Regions from separate parts of the Bradyrhizobium sp. USDA 327 genome, predicted to be linked through region 2. Evidence: predicted binding sites of a transcription regulator. Region 2 holds the regulator's gene; the other holds the start of a gene.

Region 1 (15,283 bases), 3.3 Mb from region 2:
CGGGCAGGTCTCGCGCTTGCGGGTGTTGAGCACCTTCAGCCGGGCCTCGGCCTGGGTCATGATCGCATCGACGATGGCGCCGAAGCCGTCGAAGGCTTCGTCCTGCATGCGCACGATGGCATCGCCCACGCCTTCCGGCACCAGCCGTTCCGGCGCCAGCTTCTCGCAGCCGAGGCCGACGACCAGGATCTCGCCGCCGAAATTCGGATTGAGCGCGAGGTTTTGCAGGGTGCGGATCGGCACCACCGCGTCGGGCGCATTGATGGCGACGCCGCAGCCATAGGCATGGGTCAGCGGCACGACGTCGTCGACGTTCGGGTATTTCGGCAACAGCTCGGCGCGGATGCGCTTGACCGCATATTCCATCGTGCCCTTGACGCATTGCACGGAGGAGGAGATGCCGAGGATGTTCTTGGTGCCGACCGAGCCGTCGGGATTGCGGTAACCCTCGAAGGTGAAACCTTCGAGCGGCGGCAGCGGCGCGGGGACGGCGGTGGAGATTTCCAGTCTGTCGAGGGCAGGGGCCTCCGGCATGCGGATGCGGGCTTCATCCACCCATTCGCCGGCCTCGATGGGAGTGAGTGCGTAGCCGATGATTTCGCCATAGCGGATGATGGGCGCGCCTTCCGCGATGTCGACCAGCGCCGTCTTGTGGCCCTGTGGAACGAAGGCGCGCAGCGTCAGCCCGCAGGCGAACCGGGAGCCAGCGGGAAGCCCGAAATCATTGACCACGATCGCGACATTGTCGCGCTCGTTCAGCTTGATGTAGCGGGGCTGCTCTTTCGCTGCGACGTCCTGGTCCATCTGCGCTTGCCTCCAAAGCCGTAGGGTGGGCAAAGGCGCAATGCGCCGTGCCCACCATCTTCATACCGAACGTAAGCGGTGGGCACGCTTCGCTTTGCCCACCCTACGATATCAGCTTCTCAGCCTGGATAGGTATAAGCCGTCTTCACCGTCGTGTAGAACTCGCGCGCATAGGAGCCCTGCTCGCGGGCGCCGTAGCTCGAGCCCTTCCGGCCGCCGAACGGCACGTGATAGTCGACGCCGGCGGTCGGCAGGTTGACCATCACCATGCCGGACTCGCTGTTGCGCTTGTAGTGCGAGGCGTATTTCAGGCTGGTGGTGCAGATGCCGGAGGCGAGGCCGAACTCGGTATCGTTGGAGATCGCGAGCGCCTCCTCGTAGTTCTTGGCGCGGATGACGGCGGCGACGGGGCCGAAAATCTCCTCACGCGCGATGCGCATGTTGTTGCTGGCTTCGGTGAACAGCGCCGGCTGGAGATAGTGACCGGGGTTCTCGCGCTTGAGCAGCTCGCCGCCGAAGGCGAGCTTGGCGCCCTCGTCCTGGCCGATCTTGATGTAGCGCAGGTCCTGGTCGAGCTGGCTCTGGTCGACGACGGGGCCGATATGCACGCCGGCCTTGAGCGCGTCGTCCACCGACAGGCCCTTCAACCGCTCGGCCATCGCCGCGACGAAGCGGTCGTGGATGCCTTCGGTGACGATCAGGCGGGAGGAGGCGGTGCAGCGCTGGCCGGTGGAGAAATAGGCGCCGTTGACGGCGACCTCGACGGCGGTCTTGAGGTCGGCGTCGTCGAGCACGACCAGCGGATTCTTGCCGCCCATCTCGAGCTGAAATTTCTTCATCGGATTCGAGAGTACGCAGGCCTGCGCGATCTTGCGGCCCGTCTGCACCGAGCCAGTGAAGGAGATCGCGGCGACGTCGGGATGCTCGAGCAGCGTCTGGCCGACCACGGAGCCGGAGCCGACCACGAGGTTGAACACGCCGGCCGGAAGCCCGGAGCGGGTGATGATCTCGGACAGCGCATGCGCCGAGCCGGGCACCAGCTCGGCCGGCTTGAACACCACCGTGTTGCCGTAGCAGAGCGCGGGCGCGATCTTCCAGGCGGGAATCGCGATCGGGAAATTCCAGGGCGTGATCATGCCGACGACGCCGACCGGCTCGCGCGTGAGTTCGACATCGAGGCCGGGACGGACCGAGGCGCCCTTCTCGCCGATCAGGCGCAGCGCTTCACCGGCGAAGAACGCGAAGATCTGGCCGGCGCGCGCGACCTCGCCGATGCCTTCCGGCAAGGTCTTGCCTTCCTCGCGGGCGAGCAGGCGGCCGAGCTCTTCCTTGCGGGAGAGGATCTCGGCGGAGATCTTGTTCAGCGCGTCATAGCGCTCCTGCGGGGTCGAGCGCGCCCAGGCCGGGAAGGCGGCCTTGGCGGCGGCGATCGCCTTCTCGGTCTGCGCCTTGTCGGCCTTGGCATATTCGCCGACGACGTCGTTGGTGTTGGAGGGGTTGATGTTCCTGGTGACGCCGGAGCCGTCGACCCATTCGCCGCCGATGAAGTTCTTCAGGATCGCTGTCATCTTTTTTCCTCCCTGTTCAAGGGGCATGATCCTATCGGAAAACCGGTGTCCACTTTTCCGGGATCATGCCTGACGTTTCTTATCGCACGAGGCACGGACGCTTGTCGTCGAATGTCCAGCCCGGGATCAGGTCCTGCATGGCCATAGCGTCATCTCGGGCGCCAAGTCCATGCTTCTTGTAAAGCTCATGCGCGGCCTCGATGGCCGCGCGGTCGATCTCGATGCCGAGGCCGGAGCGATCCGGCACCGCGATCTTGCCGCCCCTGATCTGGAGCGGCTCTTTCGTCAGCGCCTGACCGTCCTGCCAGATCCAGTGGGTATCGATCGCGGTCACGTTGCCGGGGGCGGCTGCCCCGACATGGGTGAACATGGCCAGCGAGATGTCAAAGTGGTTGTTGGAGTGCGAGCCCCAGGTCAGGCCGTTGTCACGGCAGGTCTGGGCTACGCGCACGGAGCCTTGCATGGTCCAGAAATGGGGATCGGCCAGCGGGATGTCCACCGACCCTAAGCGCAGCGCGTGGGAGAGCTGCCGCCAATCGGTGGCGATCATGTTGGTCGCTGTCGGCAGACCGGTGGCGCGGCGGAACTCGGCCATGATCTCGCGGCCGGAGAATCCGGCCTCGGCGCCGCAGGGGTCCTCGGCATAGGCGAGGATGCCGTGCATGCCCTTGCAGAGCCTGACGGCCTCGTCCAGCGACCAGGCGCCGTTCGGGTCCAGTGTGACGCGCGCGTTCGGGAAACGCTTTGCGATGGCGGTGACGGCCTCGATCTCCTGTTCGCCGCGGAGCACGCCGCCCTTGAGCTTGAAGTCGGCGAAGCCGTAGTGGTCGTGGGTGGCCTCCGCGAGCCGCACCACGGTCTCGGGCGTCATCGCCTCCTGATGTCGGAGGTTGAACCATTCCGCCTTGCCGCTCTCGCCCGCGACATAGTCGAGCTTCGACTTGCGCCGATCGCCGACGAAGAAGAGATAGCCGAGCGTCTCGACGTTCTTGCGCTGCTGGCCCTCGCCGAGCAGGGCTGCGACGGGCAGGCCGAGATGCTGGCCCAGCAAATCAAGCAGTGCGGATTCGATCGCCGTGACCGCGTGGATCATCACGCGCAGGTCGAAGGTCTGCTTGCCGCGGCCGCCGGCGTCGCGGTCGGCGAAGGCGGTGCGGACATCGGCCAGGATGTTGTTCATCGCGCCGACGGTCTTGCCGATGACGAGATCGCGGGCATCCTGCAGTGTCTGCCAGATCCTCTGCCCGCCCGGCACCTCGCCGATGCCGGTGTGACCGGAATTGTCGGTGAGGATGACGATGTTGCGGGTGAAGAACGGCGCATGCGCGCCGCTGAGGTTGAGGAGCATGCTGTCGCGGCCCGCGACCGGGATCACCTGCATCGCCGTGACAACAGGTGCGCCAGAGATATCAGTCCGGGCCATCGCATGCTCCTCCCTGTCGTCGTCCGTTATTCTGCCGCCTGTTGTGTCGATCGGAAGGCGGGCAGATTCTTCACCAGCGCGGTCAGTTCCGCCAGCTCCTGCTCGGTGAGATCGGTCAGCGGCGGCCGGACCGGGCCGGAGTCGCGGCCGATCACCTTCATGCCGGCCTTGATGATCGAGACCGCATAGCCCTTCTTGCGGTTGCGGATTGCGATCAGCGGCAGGATGAAGTTCTTCAGGCCGGCATGGATGGTCTCATGGTCGCGCCTGCGCACCGCGGCGTAGAAGCTGGTGGCGAACTCCGGAACGAAGTTGAATACGGCCGAGGAATAGGTCGTCACGCCCATGTCGAGATAGGGCAGCGCGAAGGTCTCCGCAGTCGGCAGGCCGCCGATATAGGTGAGGCGATCGCCGAGCTTGGTGTAGACGCGGGTCATCAACTCGATGTCGCCGATGCCGTCCTTGTAGCCGACCAGGTTCGGGCAGCGCTCGGCGAGGCGGGCCAGCGTGTCGGGCTGGAGGATGGCGTTGTCGCGGTTATAGACGATGACGCCGATCTTCACGGAGGCACAGACCGCCTCGACATGGGCGGCGAGGCCGTCCTGCTCGGAATGGGTGAGATAGGGCGGCAGCAGCAGCAGGCCATCGGCACCCGCCTTCTCGGCACCGATGGCGATCTCGCGCGCGATTGCGGTGCCGTAGCCGGTGCCGGCAAGCACAGGCACGCGGCCCTTGGTTTCCTCGACGGCGATCCTGACGATGTGCGGAACCTCTGTCGGGGTCAGCGAGAAGAACTCGCCGGTGCCGCCGGCGGCGAACAGGCCGGCAACGTCGTAGCCGCACAGCCAGTCCATGTTGGCGCGGTAGGTCGCCTCGTCGAAGGAGTAGTCAGCCCTGAACGGCGTGACGGGGAAGGACAGGAGGCCGGATCCGATCTTTCGGGCCATGTCCTGCGGGGTCATCTTGCTCACGGGCGCTGCTCCCTTCGTGCGTGTTGCGGAGGACGCAAAGCCTGCGCGTCCATGCGCCGTGGTTTAGGAGACCGTTCGATGCGCGTCCAAGCCAAAGCCTATATCGACCGATGCGGATTGAGCATCAATCTTCCGGCAGCTCCGCGGAGGACAATTCGCCGGCGGTTTTGACCAGCGCCGCCAGCAGCGGATTCTCGTCCTCGCGCCGCCAGACCATGAACAGCTCGACGGGTACGCGGTTGCGCAGCTTCAGCGGCCGCAGCCGCACGTCGGAGATCTTCAGGTTCGCGGCTGCGGCCGGCACGATGGCAAGGCCGAGGCCGGCGCGCACCATCGCGAGGATCGAGTGGATCTGGCTGAGATGCTGGACGTAGCGCGGCAGCACGTCGGCGCGGGTGAACAAGGCGACCAGGAGGTCGTGGAAGTAGCGGCTCTCATAGGGCGAGTACATCACGAAGGGCTGGTCGTCGAAATCCTTGATGGCGATGCTGTCGGCGTTCGCCAGCGGATGCTTTCTCGGGATCGCCGCCAGCAGCGGCTCTGCAACGACGCGGCGGCTGGCGAGTTCGGGACGCGCGATAGGCGGCCTCAGCAGGCCGGCATCGATCTGGCCGGAGGTCAGTGCCTCGAACTGGTCGCCGGACACCATCTCCTTCAGCGAGAAATCGACCTCGGGCAGCTTGGCGCGGCAGGCGGCGACGAGCTCGGGCAGGAAGCCGTAGGCCGCGGCCGCGGTGAAGCCGATCTTGAGCGAGCCGATCTTGCCGAGCGCGATGCGGCGGGCGACTTGCGAGGCGCTTTCGGCAAGCTTGAGGATGCGCCGCGCCTCCGGCAGAAAGCTGCGCCCGGCAGGGGTGAGGCGCACCGAGCGGCTGGTGCGTTCGAGCAGCGGCGCATCGATGATGTGCTCGAGCACCTGGATCTGCCGCGACAGCGGCGGCTGCGTCATGTTCAGCCGCGCAGCGGCGCGGCCGAAATGCAGTTCCTCCGCCACCGTGACGAAGCAGCGGAGCTGGTTGAGGTCGAACATCGATACATGCCTTAGATGGATAAGGCGTTTCCCCGGCACTTCTAGCATCGATCACCCCCAATACAAAGACGGCGGCTGGTGAGCCGCCGCAAGTTGCCTGGTCAAGCTCCCGTGAGAGCCCTCAGGAGGAACCTTTGAGCACCACCCGCTCGATCTTGCCGACGATGACGAGATAGGCGAACGCCGCCACCAGCGCGTTGAGGCCGACGAACACAAGCGCGCCGTTGAACGAGCCGGTCGCGGCCAGAATGTAACCGATGACGATCGGAGTGGTGATCGAGGAGAGATTGCCGAAAGTGTTGAACAGGCCGCCGGAGACGCCGCCGGCCTCCTTCGGCGAAGTGTCGGAGACGACGGCCCAGCCGAGCGCGCCGATGCCCTTGCCGAAGAAGGCGAGTGCCATGAAGCCCACCACGAGCGCCTGTCCGTCGACATAGTTGCAGGCGATGATCGACATCGACAGCAGCATGCCGCCGACGATCGGGATCTTGCGCGCCATGGTCAGCGAGCCGGTCCCGCGCAGGATCGCATCGGAGATGATGCCGCCGAGCACGCCGCCGATGAAGCCGCACAGCGCAGGAAGCGTCGCGACGAAACCGGCTTGCAGGATCGACAGCCCGCGTTCCTTGACGAGGTAGACCGGGAACCAGGTCAGGAAGAAATAGGTCAGCGTGTTGATGCAGTACTGGCCGAGATAGACGCCGAGCATCATGCGGTTGGAGAGCAGCTGGCGGATGTGGTCCCACCCGGAGCCGGATTGCGCTGCGCGCACCTGCCTCAGATCGTTCCTGGGCGCATCGAGATCGACCAGCGCACCGCCGTTCCTGATGTAGTCGAACTCGGCCTCGTTGATCGAAGGGTGCTCCTTCGGGCCGTAGACGGTCTTGATCCAGGCGAGACCCATGACGATGCCGAGCGCACCCATCACGAAGAACACGAAGCGCCAGCCATAGGCGTGCGCGATCCAGCCCATCAGCGGCGCGAAGATCACGGTCGCGAAGTATTGTCCCGAATTGAAGAAGGCCGACGCGGTGCCGCGCTCATTTCCCGGAAACCAGGTGGCGACGATTCGAGCGTTGGCGGGGAAGGAGGGCGCCTCGGCAATGCCGACCAGGAAGCGCAAGCCGAACAGCACGATGATGGCGGTGCCGGCGCTGAAGAAGCCGACCCAGCCCTGTAACATCGTGAAGAGCGACCACACGATGATGCTGAAGGCATAGACGAGGCGCGAACCATAGCGGTCGAGCAGCCAGCCGCCCGGCACCTGCGCGATCACATAGGACCAGCCGAAAGCCGAGAAGATGTAACCCATGGCGACGGGATCGAGATGCAGCTCCCTGGAGAGCGCAGGGCCCGCGATCGACAGCGTGGCGCGGTCGGCGTAATTGACTGTCGTGACCAGGAACAGCATGGTCACGATGAACAGCCTGACGCGAGACCTCCTCACGTCCGCTGTGGACACCACTGCGCTCATCATGCGCCTCCTTAGAACTTGAACATTTCCTCGAGGCGAGTCCTAGAGGCGCGCGCGGCAGAGTGTCCAAGTTCAAGGGAGTATCGATCGATGCCGTCTTTGGATCGATGGGCCCAAGGCGCTGCGTGCGTTGTGGTACGGCGGTGCCACCGCCGTCAGTCTCGCATTTCGTCGCGTCTCGGCGATCACTGGACGGCGACGGCGGTCAGCTTGGCCGCATCCGGGAACATCTTGGAGCCTGGCAGATTTACCCTGAAGTCGAAACAGCCACGGTGATTGACATGCGCGTTCGTCTTCAAATCTCGGCCATGGTGTTCATGATGGCGCAAGCTGTGCTGTTCGGTGCAGGCATGCTGGGGATTCTGCTCAGTCCCCTTCGTGATGAGGCTTCGTTTTACATCCCGGTCATGATCGTCCTGAGCGCAATTGCCTCAGTTGCGATCGCTTGGGAAATCGCGCCGCGGCTGCAGATGCGTTACTGGCACAGCCGGGGCGTCGACCACGATTTCATTTCTGGCTGAGCTCCCAGCCGTCGCGCCGAAGCAACGGTGCCCGCCGCTACTGCCGCGCGCCCGGCAGCAGCGGCGCGAGCAGTCCGCGCGTTACGCCGGGCGGCACCGCATCGAGCCCCAGCACGGCGCTCGCGGCCGGCAGCGCCGCATCCGCCATCGCGGCGTGGCCTTCGGCGCTCGGATGCACGGCGCCGCCGTAGACGGCGGAGAGCACGCCCCAGGTCGCGTCGTGGATGTCGGTGGGCTGGCTCGCGGCCGGCAAGCCCTGCGGATAGGTCATCGCTGCGAAATAGCTGTCATTGGCGTCGCGGATCCAGCGCGCGCGGGGCAGGTAGGCGCGATATTCCGAGGCGCCGCGGCCGCACAGCATCGGCTGGCTCGCTGCGCTGACAATGTCCGGATTGAAGCTCTGGCCGTTCTCGGCAAAGCAAGCCCGGTCGAATTCGGGGTCATTGCCCGAATGGGCGCAGAAGCCATGATCGGCGAACGTGGCCTGGTGCGCATCGACGAAGGTCATGCGGTCGGATTCGGGATCGCGGCACAGCGCACCGCGGGTGCAGGTGGCGAGCCCTTTCAGCTGCGGCAGGAATTCCGTGTCGACGAAGGTGGAGACGCGGGCAAGGCGCTGCGGATCGGCGTTGAAGGACGGATGGATGTCGAAGCCGGCGCGGCCGCCGCGGCAGGGCACGCCGCCGTCGGCGAGCGCAGGATTAGCGTAGGAGACATAGACGACGCGCGAGAGGTCGCCGCCGACGAGCGGCTTCAACGCCTCGCGCAGCTTGACGAAGCTTTGCGGCAGCTCACGCGTCAGCGCATCGCGGGAATCATCGACACTGGCCATCACGCCGGAGCGGCGGAATAGCGTCCGCTCGGTCGCGGTGTCGACGATGACGTCGGCGACGAGGCCGGAGAAGTAGACATCGTTGGCGCCGACCGAAAGCAGCACGAGATCGAGCGTCCGATCGGGCTGGCGCTTCTTTGCCGCGGTGAGCGCTTCGCGCAGCTCGGCGACCTGCGCGTTCACGCTGGTGTTGCAGACGCCGGTCTTGCCGGGCGGGCATTCGCGGGCGCGCTGCGAGCCAAGCAGCCCGTCGGCAATGCTGGCGCCGGTGCAGGCGAGCGGCAGGAAGGTCACGGCGATGTGGGTGTAGCGCACCGCGAGCGCCAGCGCGGTGCGGGCTTGGTAACTATAGAGCGAGCGGTGGCAGGGCGCGTTGAACCAGAGCGCGCTGTAGCGCTGCCAGTTGGCGAGCGTATCCGGCGCCTCGCAGGCGCGGCCGCCCTTGAAGCCGTGGCGGCTCGGCCGGTAGTACTGTGCGCCTGCGGTACCGAGATAGGAGCGGAAGCAAAATCCTTCGTCCGAGAGTGCCAGCGGCCGGTCCGGATTGCCCTCGCCGGAGGCGATGCTGTCCCCGAGGCCAGCGACGAAAATGTCGCGGACACGGATCTCGGTCTGGAGGCGCTGGGTCGGATCGGAGCCGGCGGAGACATCGACGGTCGCGACCGTCTGCCTGCCGTAGCGGACGCGCAGATTGATCGGCTCGGCGCAGTCGAAGGTCGATTGTTGCGGCCCGTCGCCGTCGTCGAACGACCAGGCGCAGGTGGCGCCCACCGGCACCGCGCCGGTCAGTCGCACCGTCACCGGATGGTCGATCGGGGTGATGTAGTTCTCTTTGACGTTGTCGCGGGTACAGGGCTGGTTGACCCGGCCCTGGAGGTCGATGCAGAGCCGGTTGACCATGTTGCGGGCCCAGCCGCGGCCCTCGCTCTGCAGCTCCAGCGATTGCTCGGCGGCGAGGATGCTGCGGTTGCGCGCGTTCTCGACATGGAGCAGGAAGTCGCGTTCCTCGCGGAACAGCCGGAAGCGGTTACGCACCTCCCAATCGATCTGCATGGCCCCCGCATCCTGCGCGGCGGCGCGCTCGGACGGCAAGGCGGTCAAAAGCCCGGCGAGCAGCAGAGCGCCCGCGGCGAGAGTACGTAGGGATAGAGGGATCATGGCCCGGGTCTTCAACGGCAAAGTTGAGGCGGAAATAAGAGAGCATTGCTCCGCCGCCCGCAACCTTTGTCTGCGCCGGCTGACTTAGCGTTTGTTGGCCTGCCGCAGCAACCGCTCGCGCTCCATCGGTGTCACCTGCTTGGGCAGGTTGGCCTGCGCGCAGGCCTCGGCCAGCCGCCGCCGCTCCTGCCAGGGCTCGACCACGTTCATCCAGAGCTCGCGCGTGCCCATGATGGAGATGGCGAGGCCGAACGGGATCACGAAATAGAGGATGCGGAACACCAGCAGCGTTGCCAGAAGCTGCTCGCGGCCGAATTCGGGCAACGCCACCAGCATGGCAGCATCGAACACGCCAATCGAGCCGGGCGCGTGGCTGGCAAAGCCGATCAGGGTCGCCAGAATGAACACGACCGCGAGCGACATGAAGTCGATCGGCGGGTTGGCCGGCATCAACAGGTACATGGCCGTGGCGCAGAAGCCGAGATCGACCACGCCGATCAGGATCTGCACGAGCGTCAGGGGGGCCGAGGGCAGCACCACCTTCCAGCCCTTCTGGCCGAGCTCGCGGCGCTTGTCGCCCATACAGAGCCAGACCAGATAGGCGCCGATCGAGGCGAGGCCGCCGAGAGCGATCAGACGGTTGATCGACGAGGGGAGCTGATCCATCGCGGAGGCGGCATCCGGATGGATGGCCATGCCGATCGAGAGCACGAAGATGTTACCGAGCCAGAAGGTCAGGCCCGACAGGAAGCAGATTTTGGCGACGTCGATCGCGTTGAGCCCGTAGTCCGAATAGATCCGGAAACGGATGGCGCCGCCGGTGAATACCGTCGCGCCGATGTTGTGGCCGATCGAATAGGACGTGAAGCTGGAGAGCGCCGCGATGCGATAGGGCACGTGCTTCTTGCCGATCGTTCGCAGCGCAAAAAAGTCGTAGAAGGTCAGCGTGCAGAACGCGAAGAAGACGCAGATCGCCGCCAGCCCGATATTGCCGCGGGGAATCTCCGTCAACGCAGTCAGGATGACGCCGGTATCGATGCCCTTGAGGGTCCGCACCAGCGTGGTGATCGCGAAGGCGATGATGAAGATGCTCGCGGCAATTCCGAGCCGTCGCCAGCCGATCCATCTCTTGAAGCCGCGTTTCAGCGCGGGCAGCAGTCCGTGCATTCATCCTCCCGGCGGGGGGCAAAGACCGACCGGGCCAGGCATTGGCCGGTCGGACGCGATCATGGCCAAAGGCAGGCATCGATCGCTAGGCATGATCAAGTTCATTTAAGGCAAAATCAGCGGCTTGTGCAGCCCTTGACAACAATAGGTTCTGCGTTGGGCGGCCACTTTTGTCATACGTGGTTCACATCGGATGCGCGTTAAGCATATGAGTCGTGAAACCGGCGCCGCTCGCGCGTTTGGTGCGCCGACACGATTTCAGATCCTGGCGCCGTCCGCATTGTTCCAGCGCAAGCGGCTTCGGCGCTTTTTGGAACGTCGATGCCACGTGCTCGTTAGGCTTCATTAGCAATCGAACATGGCGGAATACGCGGCTTTTCGTGCAAGCCGGCGCCGCCGTGTTCCCGAAACCCGAGAGGATCGGAACGATGGGACTGTTCACAAAAGACATCAAAACCATGAACGACCTGTTCGTGCATCAGCTTCAGGACATCTATTACGCCGAACAGCAGCTCACCAAGGCGCTGCCGAAGATGGCAAGCAAGGCCACCGATCCGCAGCTGAAACAGGGCTTTTTGACGCACCTCGAGGAAACCAAGGAGCACGTCGCTCGACTTGAGGAAGTGTTCAAGATGCACGGCGTCGCCGTGAAGGCGGTCGACTGCCCGGCCATCGACGGCATCATCGAGGAAGCCGACGAGACCGCCGGCGAAGTCGCCGACAAGGCGGTGCTCGACGCCGCACTGATCAACGCCGCGCAGGCCGCCGAACACTACGAGATCGTGCGCTACGGCAGCCTGATCGCCTGGGCCAAGCAGCTCGGCCGCAACGACTGCGCCAGCGTCCTCGCCAAGACGCTGGAGGAGGAGAAGGCGACCGACAAGAAGCTGACGACGCTCGCCGAGAGCAAGGTCAATCTGCGCGCGGCGAGCTAGCCGTCACGGTGCAGCCGGGAAAGCGCTGCGCGGTCACGCGCGGCGCTTTCTTTTGACGTCTATGCGATGAGCGCGCTGGCGTGGGAGACAGAGCAGGTCAGCCGCGTCGCAACGCGAAATGCGCGCCGCAAAACGCCATTACGGCACCGAGGCAGAGCGCGGCGAGCCCGGCCAGCACGCCCGAGACGGTCGGGATCGGGCTCGGCGCCGAGGCCGCCTGGCCTGCTCCCGCAAGCAGCAGCACGCCGACCGCGATCAGGAATTGCCGCATCCTGTGCGGGATCTGTCCGGAGACGGCGCTCTGCATCAGGCTCGCCGTGAAATAACCGCCGGAGAAGCCGACCGTGGCGATCAGCCACCACGCGATCGCCGCGCCCGCGGGCATGAACTCATGCGTGTCGGAGCGCCAGAGGCCGCCGAGATCGAGACCATAGCGGGCGCCCAGCATGTGGACCGCGAGCGCGAGCAGCACGCCGGAGATCATAGCGGCGCCGAGAATCAGCCGGCGCGGAAAAAACGTCGTCTCAGCCATGCCTCGCTTGTAGGATGGGCGAGGGCGATCGCGCAAGCGGATCGCGAACGGGACCTGTGATCGATATGCCGGGAGCTGAAGCTGGTTCGGCCACGAGCTACGCCTACAAGGCCTCGCTGATCGGGTCGGCGCATCGTTTCGAGCTGACGGAGCAGGGGCTGTCCTGGCACATCGCCGGACGCTCCGGCCTGTGGCGCTACGACGAGATCTCGGCGATCCGGCTGTCGTTCCGCCCGGTCTCGATGCAACAGCACCGCTTCCGTGCCGATGTCAGCCGCACCGGCGGCGGGCGCATCGTGATCCTCTCGACGAGCTGGCAGACCGCGGCGCTGATGGCGCCGCAGGACAGCGGCTTCCGCGATTTCATTCTCGCGCTGCACGCGCGGATGGCGCAGGCCGGCAGCCGGGCCGAATTGAGCGCCGGCCTTGGCCGCAAGACCTATGCGGCGGCGCTGGCTTTCCTGGCGGTGCTGACGGTGGCGATGACGGGGCTGTTGATCCGCGCGCTTCTGATCGGCGAGTTCGCCGGCGCGCTGTTCATTGTCGGCTTTGCCGCGCTGTTCGCCTGGCAGGTCGGCGGCTTCGTGCGGCGCAATCAGCCGCAGAGCTACAGTTTCGATCGCGTGCCGAAGGCTCTGCTGCCTTAAGTGCAATCGGCCGCAATCAAACGTGACTTCGCCTCGCGGCGCCGGCGTCGCATCTTGCATTCATGTCAGTCATGGACCGCAGCAGCCGTCTGCCGACGGCAGAGGAGATCGCCAGAATCAATCGCACGCATCTGATCGACACGCCGCTCCGGCCAGCCGACCTGCTGTTCATGTTCGGCACCCGCGAAGATGTTGGCTTGCGGGCAGACACTGCCGCAAGGCTCTGGCGCGAGGGTCTGTTCCGCTGGTCGATTGTCAGCGGCGGTGTAACGCCGGGCTCGGAGCAATCCGAGTGCACGATCATCAAGGCAGCGATGATTGCGGCGGGCATTCCGGGCGACGTTATCCTCGAGGAGCATCGCGCGATGAACACCGGCGAGAACGTGATCTTCTCGCTGCCGATCATCGACGCGGCGCTCGGACGGCAGAACATCCGCAGCGTGATCTGCCTCGGCAACACCTGGACCGCGCGGCGTTACCCGATGACGCTTCAGCGGCACTGGCCGGAGGTCGAGAAGATGCTGCTCACTGTCGATAGCTTCGAGACGCCGCGTGCGCTCTGGCATACCGATGTCGAATTTCGTCGCCGCATGCTGCACGAATGGGACAAGATCGAGCCTTACAAGGCGAGGGGCTTTATCGCGGATTGGCCGGAGGTCTGAGCTACTCCGTCGAGTCGAAATCCTCTTCCTTGGTGCCGAGCAGCGAGGCGATCGTGCGCAGGCCGGAATCGAGCTGCTCGGGCGACGGCGGGGCGAGGGCGAGCCGCACCGCGTTTGGTGCATGACCATGCGCGATCGCGAAGGTCGAGGACGGCGTCAGCGCGATGCCGCGCCTTGCCGCCGCGGCGACGAAGGTCTGCGAGCGCCAGTGCGGCGGCAGCGTCAGCCAGAGATGATAGGAGCGCGGATCGGCGGCGAGCTGGTAGCCGGCCAGCAGCCTTGCGGCGGTCTGCTGGCGGCGCGCCGCGTCGATGCGCTTCAGGCGCGTCAGCTCGGCGACGGTGCCGTCGGCCATCAGCCGCTGCCCGGCCGCCAGCGCGTGGCCGGAGGCGATCCAGCCGCCGGTGCGGACCGCGCTCATGACGCTTTCGCGCAAGTGAGGCGGCGCGACCAGGATGCCGAGCGCGAGGCCGGGGCGCGACCTTCTTGGACAGGCTGTCGATCACAATGCAGCGGTCCGGTCCGAGCGCGGCCAGCGGCGTGTCGTCGGCGAGGAAGCCGTAGACGGTGTCCTCGATGATGGGAAGATCGAGCTTTTCGGCGACGCGCATGATGTCGGCGCGCCGCGTCGCGTTCATGGTGACGCCGAGCGGATTCTGGATGATGGGCTGGAGATACAGCGCCGACAGGTGCGCCTCGCGATGCGCCTTCTGGATCGCATCCGGCCGCGCGCCGTGCTCGTCCATCGGAATCGGGACCAGCGTCACACCTAGCCGCGCGGCGATGCTCTTGACGTATGGATAGGTCAGCGCCTCGACGCCGCAGCGGCCGCCGGTCGGAACGAGCGCCGCAAGCGCGGCCGCGAGCGATTGCTTGCCGTTGGCGGTGAAGAAGATCTGGTCCGCCTGCGGCGCAAAATCCTTGCGCGCGAGATAGGCGGCGGCCGCATTGCGCGCGCTCCTGGTGCCGGTGCTGGTGGAAACGCGCAGCGCGGACTCCAGTGCGTCGACGCGCTCCAGCCCCGCAAGGCTCTTGGCGATCATCGCCCATTGCTGCGGCAGCAGCGGGTAGTTGACCTCGAAATTGATGCGCGCCTCGGCCGGCTCGCGCGTCGTCTCGACCTGGCGCCTGATGTCGCCGGAGATGAAGGTGCCGCGGCCGACCTCGCCGACCACGAGGCCGCGGCGGAGCAATTCCGTATAAACCCGGCTCGCGGTCGAGACCGCGATGCCACGGTCATAGGCAAAATTGCGCTGCGGCGGCAGCCGGTCGCCGGGCCTTAACGTGCCGTTAGTGATATCGGCCGCAATGGCATCGGCAAGCTTCACGTACTCGAACTTGGACATTATTGCACCGAGAGCAATGTTTTGCTTGCTCCGAGAAGTGTACCGGAGCATTTAAGTTCCATCAAGTTCCGCGATTGAGCCGAGGAGAGCGAGAGCAATCCGACGGCAAATGAGGTGCAGGCGCTGACAGCGTCCGCGCCAACGACACTGCTTCGCCGCGCGGGACGACAGGCCGGAGAAGAAAATGACCACGATCTCGCAAACTGCCGGGCG
Region 2 (15,283 bases):
GAGGCATCGATTTCAACGAGGTCCTCGAGGCGATCAAGAGCACCGAGCCCAGTCAGATCGCGATGGCGGCGCTGTTCGTCGCTGCGGGCTATTTCACCCTGACCTTCTACGACCTCTTCGCCACGCGCGCGATCGGCCATGCCCATGTGCCCTATCGCATCAATGCGCTCGCGGCCTTCACCAGCTATTCGATCGGCCACAATGTCGGCGCCAGCGTCTTCACCGGCGGCGCGGTGCGCTACCGCATCTATTCGGCCTATGGGCTGAACGCGATCGACGTCGCAAAAATCTGCTTCCTCGCCGGCCTGACTTTCTGGCTGGGCAATGCCGCCGTGCTCGGCCTCGGCATCTCCTATCACCCGGAGGCCGCCGCCTCGATCGACCAGCTCCCGCCCTGGCTGAACCGGACGCTGGCGCTGATGATCATCGTGGCGCTGATCGGCTACGTGGTCTGGGTCTGGACCCAGCCGCGGGTGGTCGGCCGCGGCCCCTGGACCGTGGTGCTGCCGGGCGGCCCGCTGACGCTGCTTCAGATCGCGATCGGCATCGTCGATCTCGGCTTCTGCGCGCTGGCGATGTATGTCCTGGTTCCGGACGAGCCCAATCTCGGCTTCGTCGTGGTCGCGGTGATCTTCGTCTCGGCCACCCTGCTCGGCTTCGCCAGCCATTCGCCCGGAGGGCTCGGCGTGTTCGACGCCGCCATGCTGGTCGGCCTCTGGCAGATGGACCGGGAGGAGCTTCTGGGCGGCATGCTGCTGTTCCGCGTCCTCTATTATCTGTCTCCCTTCGTCCTATCTGTAATCTTGCTGACGCTTCGCGAAGTTATCATCGGCGCGCGATCGAAGCGCTTGCATCAGGCGGCGCTCAAGCTGGACCCCGGCCCGGCGCGTGAAGCTGCCTATGTGCGAGAGCGTAGCGACAGCGGCGCCTGACCGGTGCCAGGTCCTTAGGACAAGTCCTCCAGGAGAAGCCTGCCCCGATGGCGATCGACGCCCCATCTTCTCCCCCCGCCCAGCCTTGGTCCGACCGGCTGCGCCACTCGACCGTCATCCTGATCGCCGCGGCGCTGGCGCTGTCCGTCGTGGTCTCGCTCGGCGAATTGTCCGCGCTGCACGCCGCGATTGTGTTCCTCTGCATCGCGGCGGCTGCCCTGATCCCGTGGCGGCTGCACGATCCCGCCGCCTCACGCGATGATGTCAGGCGCATCAACCCGGTCGAGAGCGCGGCGGTGGCTGCGGTGGTCGCCGGCATGCCGGATCCGGCGGTGCTGCTCGACCGCGCCGGCCGCGTCATCCATCTCAACGCCGCGGCCGCCCAGCTCGCACCGGCGCTGCGCAGGAACGAACTCGCCCAGTTCGCGCTGCGCTCGCCGGAGATCATCACGGCGCTGCGCGAGGCGATCGCCACCACCGAGCCGCGGCGCGCGACCTATCTCGACCATGTTCCGGTCGATCGCTGGATGGAGCTCATGATCACGCCGGTTCCGGTGCCGACCAGCTTCGGCGGCGCCGACAAATGCATGCTGATGACCTTCCACGACCAGACGCCGCTACGCCGGGTCGAGGAGATGCGCGCCGACTTCGTCGCCAATGCCAGCCACGAGCTGCGCACGCCGCTGGCCGCGCTGTCGGGTTTCATCGACACCCTCCAGGGCCAGGCCAAAGACGATCCCAAGGCGCGCGAGCGCTTCCTCGGTATCATGCACAACCAGGCCACGCGCATGGCGCGCCTGATCGACGATCTGCTGTCGCTGTCGCGGGTCGAGCTGTCGGCCCATGTCCGGCCCGACACCCTGGTCGACCTCATACCGATCATCCGCCAGGTCGCCGACGGGCTCGAGCCGCTGGCGCGCGAGCGTCAGGTCGAGGTGGAGATCGATCTGCCGGAGCCGCCGGTGATGATCGCGGGGGACCGCGAGGAACTGCTCCGCCTGTTCGAGAACCTGATCGAGAACGCGCTCAAATACGGCGCCTCCGGCGGCCGCGTCATCGTGTCGCTGACATCCGGCGTCGCCACTGATGGAACTCAGGAAATCCGGGTCCTGGTCCGCGATTTCGGCCCCGGCATCGCGCCCGAGCACCTGCCGCGGCTGACCGAGCGCTTCTACCGGGTGGACGTCGGCGACAGCCGCTCGCAAGGCGGGACCGGGCTCGGATTATCGCTGGTGAAACATATTCTTAACCGCCATCGCGGCCGGCTTCTGATTGAAAGCGTGCCCAAGCAGGGCGCCACTTTCACGGCGTGTTTTCCCCAGGCGAAGATTTCGGCTCAGGCCTAAAAACCAAGCGGATTCAATTGCTTGGTGGCGTCATCCAACTGTCATGAAACCTTCGTAAAAGCACAGCCGACCGCTCCTAAACGGGCGGCGCGGGGAGCGCGATCGGGCGCGGATGGCGCTTCGCTCCCCTGTATGGAGACCAGCATGAATTTCCTCAAAACTATGGTCGCTGCTGGCTTGGTCGCCGCATCGACGACGGCAGCCTTTGCGGCCGACATCACCGGCGCCGGCGCGACGTTCCCGTTCCCGCTCTATTCGAAGTGGGCTGACGCCTACAAGAAGGAGACCGGCAACGGTCTGAACTACCAGTCGATCGGTTCGGGCGGCGGCATCAAGCAGATCCAGGCCAAGACCGTCACCTTCGGCGCGAGCGATATGCCTCTCAAGCCTGAGCAACTTGAAAAGGACGGAATGATCCAATGGCCGCAGGCGATGGGTGCCTTGGTGCCGGTCGTCAATCTCGAAGGGATCAAGTCGGGCGAGCTGGTGTTTTCTGGCGAGTTGCTGGGCGACATCTATCTGGGCAAGGTCAAGACATGGAATGACCCGGCGATCGCCAAGCTTAATCCCAAAGTGAAGCTCCCCTCGGACGCCATCACCGTCGTGCGTCGGTCGGACGGCTCCGGCACCACGTTCATCTGGACCGATTTCCTTACGAAGACCAATGCCGAGTGGAAGACAAAGGTCGGTGCCGGTACCGCGGTCGAGTGGCCAACGGGTGTTGGCGCCAAAGGCAATGAAGGCGTCGCGGGCAATGTCAGCCAGACCAAGAACTCGATCGGCTATGTCGAGTATGCCTATGCCAAGCAAAACAAGCTGACCTACGGTGCCCTGATCAACAAGTCCGGCAAGACCGTGCAGCCGACCGTTGCGGCCTTCCAGGCAGCAGCCGCCAACGCCGACTGGGCCGGCTCCAAGAACTACTATGTGATCCTGACCGACCAGCCCGGTGAAACGTCGTGGCCGATTACCGGCGCGACCTTCATCTTGATGCACAAGGATGCGACCGACAAGGCGGCGTCCCAGGAAGCCATCAAGTTCTTCAAGTGGGCGTTCGAGAAGGGCGACAAGATGGCGGAGGAGCTCGATTACATCCCGATGCCCGACACGGTCGTGAAGCAGATCGAGAAGACGTGGGCTGCCGAGATCAAGAGCTGATTGCAGCGTACTGAAACTCGCGCTCCGCCTCGGCGGGCGCGAGTGAAAGAACGGCCCGGAATCCCAGGATTCCGGGTCCTTGAGACCACCCGGAACGACGCGGCAAACCGTCGAAAACGACCGCCTTTGGCGGCATGCAGATGGCGTAAGGCAAAACAGGGGATCGGCGTGGCAGAGATGGCCGTTCAGAGCGATGCAATCGACGACGCCGGACCGTATGATCGCGCCAAGGCCTTGGGCGCGTTCAAGCTCGGTGACGTCACCTTCTACTGGGTCACGCGGCTTTCCGCGATCTCGGTGCTGCTGATCCTCGGCGGCATTATCATTTCGCTGATCGTGGGCGCCTTCCCGGCGATCAAGGAATACGGCCTGTCGTTCCTGTGGACGCAGCGCTGGGCCCCTTCGGCCGATCCGCCCGTGCTCGGCGCGCTCGGGCCGATGTACGGTACGCTCGTCACCTCCTTCATCGCGATGCTGATCGCCATTCCCGTCGGTCTCGGCATTGCGATCTTCCTCACCGAGCTCTGTCCGCAATGGCTGCGCCGCCCGATCGGCATGGCGATCGAGCTGCTCGCCGGCATTCCCTCGATCATCTACGGCATGTGGGGCTTCTTCGTGCTGGGGCCGTTCCTGGCCAACACCTTCCAGCCCTTCATGATCAGGGTGTTCGACGGCGTGCCCGTGCTCGGCGCGATCTTCGCGGGTCCCCCGTCCTATCTCAGCCTGTTCAATGCCGCGCTGATCCTCGCCATCATGGTGCTGCCCTTCATCACCTCGATCTCGGTCGACGTGTTCAAGACGGTGCCGCCGGTGCTGAAGGAAGCCGCCTACGGTGTCGGCTGCACCACGTGGGAAGTCGTGCGCAGCGTGGTGATCCCGTATACCCGCGTCGGCATCATCGGCGGCGTCATGCTGGCGCTGGGTCGCGCGCTCGGCGAGACGATGGCCGTGACTTTCATCATCGGCAATTCGTTTCGCATCTCTTCATCGATTTTCGCCCCGGGCACCACGATCTCGGCAGCGATCGCATCCGAGTTCGCCGAGAGCGACGGCTTGCACCAGTCCGGCCTGATCCTGCTCGGCCTGCTCCTGTTCGTGCTGACGTTCTTCGTGCTCGCGGCCGCGCGGCTGATGCTGATGCGCCTGGAAACCAAGGCCGGAAAGTGAAGCCATGAACCCGATCTATTCGCGCCGCCGCCGCTGGGACATCGTCATCCGCGGCCTCTGCATCGCAGCCGCCGCCTTCGGCGTCACCTGGCTCGCGCTGATCCTGGTCACGCTGCTCTACAACGGCTTGGCTGGGCTCAACCTTCAGGTCTTCACCGCAGACACGCCGCCGCCCGGATCGACCGAGGGCGGCCTTCGCAACGCCATCGTCGGCTCGCTGATCATGACCGTGATCGGCGTCGGCATCGGCGCGCCGCTCGGCATGTTCGCCGGCACCTATCTTGCCGAATACGGACGCAACGACAGGCTGACCTCGGTCATCCGTTTCATCAACGACATCCTGCTCTCGGCGCCCTCGATCATCATCGGCCTGTTCATCTACGGTGCGGTCGTGGTGCCGATGCGAGGCTTCTCGGCAATCGCTGGCGCGCTGGCGCTCGCCGTGATCGTGATCCCGGTCGTGGTGCGCACCACGGAGGACATGCTGCTGCTGGTGCCGAACCCGCTGCGTGAGGCGGCCTCCGCGCTCGGGCTGCCGCGCTCGCTGGTGATCAAGCGCATCGCCTACCGTGCGGCGCGCTCGGGCCTCATCACCGGCGTGCTGCTGGCCACTGCTCGCGTCGCGGGCGAGACCGCGCCGCTGCTGTTCACCGCGCTGTCGAACCAATTCTTCAGCCTCGGCCTGGACAAGACGATGGCCAACCTGCCGGTGACCATCAACAACTTCGTGCAGAGCCCCTACGCCTACTGGAAGCAACTCGCCTGGAGCGGTGCGCTGCTGATCACCCTGACTGTGCTTGCCCTGAACATTGGCGCCCGCATCCTTGGTGCCGAGAGGACCGCAAAATGAGTGAAATGTCTGTTTCCGTAAGCGCGCCGACCGTTCACCCCGGCTCGCAGCCGCTGCCCGAGGCGCCTGCCAAGGTCACGGCGCGCAACCTCAATTTCTACTACGGTGAGCATCATGCGCTGAAGAACATCAATCTGGCGCTCGGCACCAATCGCGTCACGGCCTTCATCGGCCCGTCCGGCTGCGGCAAGTCGACCCTGCTGCGTATCTTCAACCGGATGTACGACCTCTACCCGGGCCAGCGCGCCACCGGCCAGCTCATGCTCGACCACACCAACATGCTCGACCCCAAGCTCGACCTCAATCTGCTGCGCGCGCGGGTCGGGATGGTGTTCCAGAAGCCGACCCCGTTCCCGATGACGATCTACGAGAACATCGCCTTCGGGATCCGCCTCTACGAGAAGATCTCGAAATCGGAGATGGACGATCGCGTGGAGAAGGCGCTGCGCGGCGGCGCGCTGTGGAACGAGGTCAAGGACAAGCTCAATGCCTCCGGCCTGTCGCTCTCCGGCGGCCAGCAGCAGCGCCTCTGCATTGCCCGTACCGTCGCGGTGCGGCCCGAGGTGATCCTGTTCGACGAGCCCTGCTCGGCGCTCGACCCGATCTCGACCGCCAAGGTCGAGGAGCTGATCCAGGAATTGTCCGAGAACTACACGATCGCGATCGTCACCCACAACATGCAGCAGGCGGCCCGCGTCTCCGACAAGACCGCCTTCATGTATCTCGGCGAGCTGATCGAGTTCGACGACACCAGCAAGATCTTCACGTCGCCGACCGACCGGCGCACGCAGGATTACATCACCGGCCGGTTCGGCTGAGGAGACGGAACATGGGTTCTGAACATACCGCAAAGGCTTTCGATACCGACCTCCAGGAACTCACCCGCCTGGTCGCCGAGATGGGCGGCATCGCCGAGCGCATGATCGTCGATTCCGTCGACGCGCTGATCCGCCGCGACGTCGCGCTCGGTCAACGCGTCGTCGCCACCGACGCCGAACTCGACACGCTGCAGAAGCGCATCGAGGAGCGCGCCGTGCTCACCATCGCCCGCCGCCAGCCGATGGCCGTTGATCTGCGCGAGATCGTCGGGGCCATGCGCGTCGCGACCGATCTCGAGCGCATCGGCGATCTCGCCAAGAACATGGGCAAGCGCGTCGCAGCGCTGGAGACGGATTTTCATCCGCTGAAACTGTTCCGCGGCCTGGAACACATGACCGACCTCGTACAGCAGCAGGTCAAGTCGGTGCTGGACGCCTATGCCGCGCACGATCTGCCGGCAGCGATGGCGGTGTGGAAGGGCGACGAGGAAGTCGATGCCATCTGCACCTCGCTGTTCCGCGAACTCCTCACCTACATGATGGAGGATCCGCGCAACATCTCGTTCTGCATCCATTTGATGTTCTGTGCCAAGAACATCGAGCGGATCGGCGACCACGCCACCAACATCGCCGAGACCGTATTCTACATGATCGAGGGTCAGGCGATCACCGACAAGCGGCCGAAGGGCGACATGACGACCTTCGCCACGACGGTGCCGAATACCTAAACGGTGCCGAATACCCAAGGAGCGACGACAACATGGGCGCACGCATTATGGTGGTTGAGGACGAGGAAGCTCTCACCGAGCTTCTTCGCTACAACCTCGAAGGCGACGGCTATGACGTTGAGACGGTGATGCGCGGCGATGATGCCGACACCCGCCTCAAGGAGCACATTCCCGATCTGATCGTGCTCGACTGGATGCTGCCGGGCCTGTCGGGCATCGAGCTGTGCCGGCGGCTGCGCACCCGTCCCGAAACCAAGCAGCTTCCGATCATCATGCTGACCGCGCGCGGCGAAGAAAGCGAGCGGGTGCGGGGACTTGCGACCGGTGCCGACGACTACATCGTCAAGCCGTTCTCGGTGCCGGAGCTGCTGGCGCGCGTGAAGGGCCTGCTCAGGCGCGCCAGCCCCGAGCGGCTCGCCACCGTGCTCGCCTATGGCGACATCGAGCTCGACCGCGACAAGCGCCGCGTGGCGCGTTCGGGCCGGCCGATTGATCTCGGCCCGACCGAATATCGTCTGCTGGAGTTCTTCCTGGAGCATCCCGGCCGCGTGTTCTCGCGCGAGCAGCTGCTCGATAGCGTCTGGGGCCGCGACATCTACATCGACGAGCGCACTGTCGACGTCCACATCGGCCGCCTGCGCAAGCTGCTCAATCTCGGCCGGGAGCAGGATCCGATCCGCACCGTGCGTGGCGCCGGCTATGCGCTGGACGATCGGTTCGCGAAGGCGGAGCAGACCTGAGTTTTGTGGATGTCGAATTAGCGAGCCGCGGCAACAATCTTGGCCGTCATCCCGGGGCGCGCGTAGCGCGAGCCCGGGATCCATAACCACAAGACGTGGTTTGGCGAAGACTCGCAGTAGCCATCTCGCGCAATCACTGCGCCCTGTGGTTATGGATCCCCGCCTCCGCGGGGATGACACCGAGTAAGTCGAGCCGTCATCGTGTGACGGCTGCAGTCAGCTAAATCCGCAAACTCACCGCGTGCCCGGCTTCGCCGGCGCGCGCCGGCGATCCGCTGCGGGTTGATACGCCACGCGCGAATGCTGGGCGCAATAGGGCAGGCCGGAGAGCGCCTTGCCGCCGCAGAAGAAGAAATCCGGGCTCGAGGGATCTCCGACCGGCCAGTGGCAGGTCGCCTCGTTCAGCTCCAGCAGCGACAGCCGCTGGTTCATCGGCACCACATTGTCGTAGGTGACGGGTTCGGCCTCCACCTCGACCTCGAAGGCCTGCGCCAGCGCGGTGTTGCCGCGGGCAACGGGGCGGGTCACCCGCATCATGTGCTGCGCGGGCCGCGCCTTGCGCGGCCGGGGCGCTGCCGACGAAGGGCTCTTGGCGCGGCCGGACAGGCCGAGCCGGTGCACTTTGCCGATCACGGCATTGCGGGTCACATTGCCGAGCTCCGCCGCGATCTGGCTGGCCGAAAGTCCGGCCTCCCAAAGCTTCTTCAGCTGCTCGACGCGATCATCGGACCAGGTCAAAACCGTCATTGCACCCTTTCCCTCGCTGCGCGCCTACCATCCTGGGGCCTTCGCAGCGATTGCCTAAGCCTTGAAAAACCCGTGCGGCCAGAATCCCTTAAGGCTCGCCGGGCGCGCTCAAGACGCCCGAACGTTTACGCCGGTACATGAGGACTTAAGGGATCAGAACTGCTGCACGAGATGTCGTATCTGACAGTCCAAACGCTACAATATGGCGTGACTCCCGCGCAAGAGTCCGCCGACTCGCGTCCACATGTTCCGTGGTGAAAATCCCGCGAAATCGGCACCGCAAGACTACGGATTCAGCGTTTCGCGGGGCTTTCCGGGCGGCATTGACACCCGTCTTGCCAGGCATAAGATAGTCCTACGTGCCGCCCTTAAAAGGCGGCACGTTTCGTTTTCCGGGCCGGTCAATGGTGCGTTGCGTAATGCGCGCGTCACACCGTCCGCAACATTCAAGTGACGTCATGACGAACAGCGCCGCGCCGCATTTGCTCCCCGTTTTCGCCAGGGCCGACCTCGGTTTCGAGCGCGGCGAAGGCTGCTGGCTGATCGCAACCAATGGGGATCGCTATCTCGATTTCACCTCCGGCGTGGCGGTGAATGCGCTCGGCCATGCGCATCCCACTCTGGTCAAGGCGTTGCAGGAGCAGGCGACGAAGCTCTGGCACATGTCGAACCTGTTCCAGAGCCCGGACGGCGAGAAGCTCGCGGCGCGTCTGTGCAATGAGAGTTTTGCGGACTTCGTGTTCTTCTGCAATTCCGGCGCCGAGGCGCTGGAAGGCGTGATCAAGCTGGTGCGCCACCATCACTTCTCCAAGGGGCATCCTGAGCGCTACCGCATGATCACATTCGAGGGCGCCTTCCATGGCCGCACACTGGCGACGCTGGCCGCCACCGGCTCTGCAAAATATCTCGAGGGCTTCGGCCCGCCGATGGACGGCTTCGACCAGGTGCCGCATGGCGACCTGGAAGCTGTGAAGAAGGCGATCGGCCCGCACACCGCTGGCATTCTCATCGAGCCGATCCAGGGCGAGGGCGGCGTTCGTTCTGCGCCTCCCACGTTCCTGAAGGCATTGCGCGAGCTCTGCAATGAGCGCGGCCTATTGCTCGCCTTCGACGAGGTGCAGACTGGCATGGGCCGCACCGGCGAACTCTTTGCCTACAAGCGTACCGGTGTTGTGCCCGACGTGATGTCGCTGGCGAAGGCGCTCGGTGGCGGTTTCCCGATCGGCGCGGTGCTCGCCACCGCCGACGCTGCGCGCGGCATGGGGCCGGGCTCGCATGGTTCGACCTTCGGCGGCAATCCGCTCGCGATCTCGGCTGCGAACGCCGTTCTCGACGTCATGCTCAAGCCCGGCTTCTTTGACCACGTGCAGAAAATGTCGCTGCTGCTGAAGCAGAAGCTCGCCTCCGTGATCGATCGCCATTCAGATGTCGTCAGCGAGGTGCGCGGCGAGGGGCTCCTGATCGGCATCAAGGCCGTGGTGCCCTCGGGCGATCTCGTCGCGGCGCTGCGCGCCGAAAAATTGCTCACCGTCGGAGCCGGCGACAATGTCGTGCGCTTCCTGCCGCCCTTGATCGTTACCGAGGCGGAGATCGAGGACAGCGTCGGGCGGCTCGAACGCGCCTGCACTGCGATCTCGTCCAGCCAGACCAAGCGGGCGGCAAGCTGATGAGCAAGACGCCCAATAAAGCTCCAAAGCACTTTTTGGACATCAACGAGCTGCCGCTGTCGGAGCTCAAGAGCATGCTCGCCGCCTCGTCCGCCATGAAGGCGAAGCAGAAGGCGCACCAGCCGGTCAGGCCGCTCGAAGGCAAGACGCTGGCGATGATCTTCGAGCGACCCTCGACGCGGACGCGGGTGTCGTTCGATGTCGCCATGCGCCAGCTCGGCGGCGAGCCCATCATGCTCACCGGCGCCGAGATGCAGCTCGGTCGCGGCGAGACCATCGCCGACACCGCGCGGGTGCTGTCGCGCTATGTCGACGCCATCATGATCCGCATCCTCAATCACGAGGCGCTGCTGGAGCTCGCGGCCTATGCGACCGTGCCCGTGATCAACGGCCTGACGCGGCGGTCGCATCCCTGCCAGGTGATGGCCGACCTCATGACCTATGAGGAGCATCGCGGCCCGATCGAGGGCAAGACGGTGGCCTGGACCGGCGACGACAACAACGTGCTGGCGTCCTGGGCGCACGCCGCCGAGCGCTTCAAATTCCAGCTCAACGTCGCAACACCTCCGGAGCTCGCGCCGAAGAAGGCAATGCGCGACTGGATCAAGACGTCAGGCGCGCCGATCGTGCTCGGCACCGATCCGGAAGCCGCCGTGCGCGGCGCCGATTGCGTCGTCACCGACACCTGGGTGTCGATGGGCGACAAGGAGGGCGAGCACCGCCACAACGTGCTCAAGCCCTACCAGGTCAATGCCAAGCTGATGTCGCTGGCCAAGCCCGATGCGCTGTTCATGCACTGCCTGCCAGCCCATCGCGGCGAGGAGGTCACGGATGAAGTGATCGACGGTCCGCAATCGGTCGTGTTCGACGAGGCCGAGAACCGCCTGCACGCGCAGAAGGGCATTCTGGCCTGGTGCTTCGACGCGGTGAAATAGCGGGGGCGTGTGGTGGCGTTGCTGTCGCCCCGCGCGCCGCTGTCGTCGCAGATCAGCGCTCGCTCCGCTCGCTTGTCCGGAACGATAGCGGAATATGTGGTGGTAGCCGCCCCCTTCCATTCTCAGCCCTCCGACCCCAGATAACGCGCCATGGTTTCCCAATCCCCTGACATGAAAACCGGGCCAGAAGGCCCGGTTCGCGCACCATCGGCGGTTCCGATCGACGACGCCGTGCTGCCTTACGAGGTCGATGCGCTCGATGTGCGCGGGCGGCTGGTGCGGCTCGGCCCGGCGCTCGACGATATCCTGACCAAGCACGATTATCCCGCACCCGTCGGCAAGCTGCTCGGTGAAGCCATCGTGTTGACGACGTTGCTCGGCACCGCGCTGAAATTCGAAGGTCGCTTCATTCTCCAGGCTCAGACCGACGGTCCGGTGTCGTTCCTGGTCGTCGACTACATGGCGCCGGATCGCCTGCGCGCCTATGCCCGCTTTGACGCCGAGCGCCTCGGCGAGGCCAAGGACGCTGGCATGCAGTCTGGCACGCTGCTCGGCCGCGGCCATCTCGCCATGACCATCGACCAGGGCCCCGACATGAGCCGCTACCAGGGTCTGGTTGCGCTCGACGGCGGTAGCCTGGAAGACGCCGCGCACGAATATTTTCTCCGCTCCGAGCAGATTCCGACGCGCGTGCGCCTTGCGGTCGGCGAGGAGTGGCGCTCGAGCGACGGCGGCAAGCATCGCTGGCGGGCCGGCGGCATGCTGATGCAGTTTCTGCCGAAGGCGCCGGAGCGCGCCCGGCAGGCCGATCTGCATCCCGGCGATGCGCCTGAAGGTGTCGAAGTGCACAGCGTCGCCGAAGACGACGCCTGGGTCGAGGCGCGTTCGCTGATGGAGACCGTCGAAGACGTCGAGCTGATCGATCCCGAACTCTCGGGCGAGCGGTTGCTCTACCGTCTCTTCCACGAGCGCGGCGTGCGCGTGTTCAATCCGCAGGTCCTCAAGGCGCAGTGCTCCTGCTCGCGCAATGCGGTCGCCTCGATGCTCAAGAGCTTTTCGCCGGACGATCGTGCTGCAATGGTCAAGGACGACAAGGTCGTCGTCACCTGCGAGTTCTGCTCGTCGGTGTACCAGTTCTCGCCCCACGAGGCGGGCGTGGAAGACGCCTGACGCGGCATCCTCGCAAGGACGATGTGGGGCAGCTCGCCAAAGGTTCGGACATCGTAGGGTAGGCAAAGTGGAGCGTGCCCACCATGTCCTGCGATGACCGGAATGGTGGGCATGGCGCTTTGCGCCTCTGCCCGCCCTACGACACCGCGCTAAAGCGCGATGCGACTAGGATGAATCGTCATCGCGGCTTAGGTTGTTGTTTCAGCATGATCTTTCGGAAAACCGCTGTGCACTTTTCCGGATCATGCTTTAGTTCAACACCCGCTTGTTGTCGGGACTGTCGAGCGAGAACGTCGGCACGTCGATCTCGAAGCGCTCGCCGGTTTCGCTGACCATCTGGTAGCGGCCGGTCATGAAGCCCGAGGCGGTCGAGAGCGGCACGCCGGAGGTGTATTCGAAGCGCTCGCCGGGCGCCAGGATCGGCTGCTCGCCGACCACCCCCTCGCCCTTCACCTCCTGCTGGCGGCCCGAGGCATCGGTAATGATCCAGTGCCGCGTCTTGAGCTGCACGGTCTCCTCGCCCGAATTGGTGATGACGATGGTATAGGCCCAGAAATAGCGCGAGCGGTCGGCCGACGACTGCTCCGGAACAAAGTTCGGCTCGACGGTCACTTCAATCTGGCGGGTCACGGCGCGGTACATGGTTGCTATAATAGCCAAATCCGTCCCGGGAACCAAACGCCACAGACGGCTTTGGCGACATCGTCCCGCCAGAATTCGAAGGGAAGGACACCCCAAAGGGAGATTCCCTTATATGATCCGGGCCGCTTTGCGAGACGACGGCGGGACCCTTACATTCTTTCAACGTCGCGTTTTGCGGAAGGGTTTTTAGGCCCCGATGACCATTGCCGACCAAGTGACGGGATCGACGATCGCGGGGACCGCGGAGGCCAGACCCGCAGGGACCAAGCCGCGCGCCGCCGCGCCGGCCATCACGCTGCCCGCCATCGGCGAGCGCGAGCTCCGGCTCGATCTGTTCCGCGGGCTCGCGCTGTGGCTGATCTTCATCGACCACCTGCCGCCGAGTCTGTTGACCTGGTTCACGATCCGCAATTACGGCTTCAGCGACGCTACGGAGATCTTCATCTTCATCTCCGGCTACACCGCCGCCTTCGTCTACGGCCGGGCGATGCTGGAGAGCGGCGTCGTCATCGCCACCGCGCGCATCCTGCGCCGGGTCTGGCAGATCTACGTCGCCCACGTCTTCCTGTTCACGATCTTCCTTGCCGAAATCTCCTACGTGGCGACCAGGTTCGAGAACCCGCTCTACACCGAAGAGATGGGTATCATGGACTTCCTCAAGCAGCCGGACGTCACCATCGTGCAGGCGCTGCTCTTGCGCTTTCGTCCCGTCAACATGGACGTGCTGCCGCTCTACATCGTGCTGATGCTGGCGCTGCCCCTGATCCTGTGGTCGATGAAATGGCGCCCCGACGTCACCCTCGGCCTTTCGGTCGTGCTCTACGCGGTCACCTGGGAGTACGATCTTTATCTATCGGCCTATCCGAACGGCTTCTGGGCCTTCAATCCCTTTGCCTGGCAATTGTTGTTCGTGTTTGGAGCATGGTGTGCGCTCGGAGGTGCGCGCCGCATGTCGCGTATTCTGTCGTCACGCGTCACGATGTGGCTGGCGATCGCCTATCTCGTCGCGTCGTTCTACGTGACGCTGACCTGGTATGTGCCGCAGCTCTCCCAGTTCATGCCGAAGCTGATCGAGCAATGGATGTATCCGATCAACAAGACCGATCTCGACGTGCTGCGCTTCACGCATTTCCTGGCGCTGGCCGCGCTCACGGTGCGCTTCCTGCCGCGGGACTGGCCGGGCCTGAAGTCGCCCTGGCTGCGGCCGCTGATCCTGTGCGGCCAGCATTCCCTCGAGATCTTCTGTCTCGGCGTCTTCCTTGCTTTCGCCGGCCACTTCATCCTGGCCGAAGTCTCCGGCGGCGCAGCCATGCATGCCTTGATTAGTCTCTCCGGAGTGCTGATCATGTGGGGGGTGGCCTGGGTCATTTCGTGGTACAAGCGCGTGGCTGACAAGAGCGGTGCGAAGACCAAAAACGCCGTCGGCAACGCCGATCTGGCGGGAGGGGGCTGATGAAGGCGAAGGTTCTCCTGAGCCTGACCCTGCTATGCGGTGGCCTCGCCGCGCCTGTGGCGCGTGCGGGCGATCCTGCGCCCACGGCTTCCCCTGCGCCCGCTTCCTGCGAATTGCCGGCCTATCTGCTGACCAGCGAAAGCGCGTTGCCCAAGGTCGCCGCCGCCGTCAAGGCCGGCAAGCCGCTCGAGATCCTGGTCATCGGCAGCCGCTCGACGACCATTCCATCTTCGGAGAACAGCTCGTACCCCGCGCGCATGGAGGCGATCCTCAAGGAGAAGCTGCCGCCGCCGGAGGTGGTACATGTCTCCGTAGAAATACAGAGCAAGAAAACGGCAGAGGAGACCGCCTCCACTTTCGTTAAGCTGATGGAAGCAAAAACGCCTACGTTGGTCATCTGGCAGACCGGGACCGTGGACGCTATCCGAGCGAGCGATCCCGACGAGTTTCGCAGTGCCGTCACCGAAGGGGTTGCTGCATTGCAAAATGCGGGGGCTGACGTCGTCTTGATGAATCTGCAGTATAGTCCACGCACTGAAACCATGATCTCGGCGCAGCCTTTTCTCGACAATATGCGGGTGGTGGCGCAGGAGCACGGTATCCCGCTGTTCGATCGTTTCGCGATCATGCGGCAGTGGAATGATCAGGGTCAGTTCGACCTGTTCAGCCCGTCCCGCGGGCCCGAGCTGGCGAAACAGGTCCATGATTGCCTTGGCCGGGCGTTGGCACAGTTCGTGATCGACGCAGCCCGTCTCGAGCCGGCCCAGCAGCAAAATTGAGGTCTAGCGTTAATGAGTTCTCTCTGCCCTTTTTGCCTGACGACATGGCTGGCCGCGCCTGCAGCCGCGGCGCTGTTGTTGCTGACGCCGGCCCCGCAATCGCATGCCCAGACGGCAGCCGCACAGGCGACACCCGCCCCCGCGCAGTCGG

Evidence for each region. Region 2 encodes PhoB, which activates phosphate uptake and scavenging genes when phosphate is short. Its sites were predicted from a motif close to TGTCATNNANCTGTCAT; they were not measured.
Region 1: ABIA42_RS20365 (YbhN family protein) is a predicted target of PhoB. The motif match lies at 11,120-11,136, and genes of this name have one in related genera.

What each region holds. Positions count from the first base shown of each region.
Region 1 is NZ_JBGCCW010000001.1:4,324,658-4,339,940, reverse strand. Features, by position in the region: gene garD (galactarate dehydratase) at 1-804, opposite strand, end outside; gene ABIA42_RS20400 (aldehyde dehydrogenase family protein) at 924-2,372, opposite strand; gene gudD (glucarate dehydratase) at 2,452-3,795, opposite strand; gene kdgD (5-dehydro-4-deoxyglucarate dehydratase) at 3,822-4,766, opposite strand; gene ABIA42_RS20385 (LysR substrate-binding domain-containing protein) at 4,891-5,796, opposite strand; gene ABIA42_RS20380 (MFS transporter) at 5,918-7,270, opposite strand; gene ABIA42_RS20375 (hypothetical protein) at 7,333-7,791, shown strand; gene ABIA42_RS20370 (hypothetical protein) at 7,829-9,781, opposite strand; gene ABIA42_RS20365 (YbhN family protein) at 9,866-10,948, opposite strand; gene ABIA42_RS20360 (ferritin-like domain-containing protein) at 11,377-11,883, shown strand; gene ABIA42_RS20355 (hypothetical protein) at 11,981-12,415, opposite strand; gene ABIA42_RS20350 (hypothetical protein) at 12,481-13,062, shown strand; gene ABIA42_RS20345 (YdcF family protein) at 13,125-13,724, shown strand; partial or broken gene ABIA42_RS20340 (PLP-dependent aminotransferase family protein) at 13,726-15,070, opposite strand; gene ABIA42_RS20335 (DUF1127 domain-containing protein) at 15,255-15,283, shown strand, end outside.
Region 2 is NZ_JBGCCW010000001.1:7,575,190-7,590,472, forward strand. Features, by position in the region: gene ABIA42_RS35680 (lysylphosphatidylglycerol synthase domain-containing protein) at 1-932, shown strand, start outside; gene ABIA42_RS35685 (ATP-binding protein) at 980-2,278, shown strand; gene pstS (phosphate ABC transporter substrate-binding protein PstS) at 2,423-3,436, shown strand; gene pstC (phosphate ABC transporter permease subunit PstC) at 3,614-4,603, shown strand; gene pstA (phosphate ABC transporter permease PstA) at 4,608-5,453, shown strand; gene pstB (phosphate ABC transporter ATP-binding protein PstB) at 5,450-6,271, shown strand; gene phoU (phosphate signaling complex protein PhoU) at 6,283-6,999, shown strand; gene phoB (phosphate regulon transcriptional regulator PhoB) at 7,032-7,739, shown strand; gene ABIA42_RS35720 (GcrA family cell cycle regulator) at 7,974-8,486, opposite strand; gene ABIA42_RS35725 (aspartate aminotransferase family protein) at 8,945-10,153, shown strand; gene argF (ornithine carbamoyltransferase) at 10,153-11,088, shown strand; gene ABIA42_RS35735 (Hsp33 family molecular chaperone) at 11,239-12,258, shown strand; gene apaG (Co2+/Mg2+ efflux protein ApaG) at 12,508-12,900, opposite strand; gene ABIA42_RS35745 (OpgC domain-containing protein) at 13,097-14,353, shown strand; gene ABIA42_RS35750 (SGNH/GDSL hydrolase family protein) at 14,353-15,132, shown strand; gene ABIA42_RS35755 (SGNH/GDSL hydrolase family protein) at 15,145-15,283, shown strand, end outside.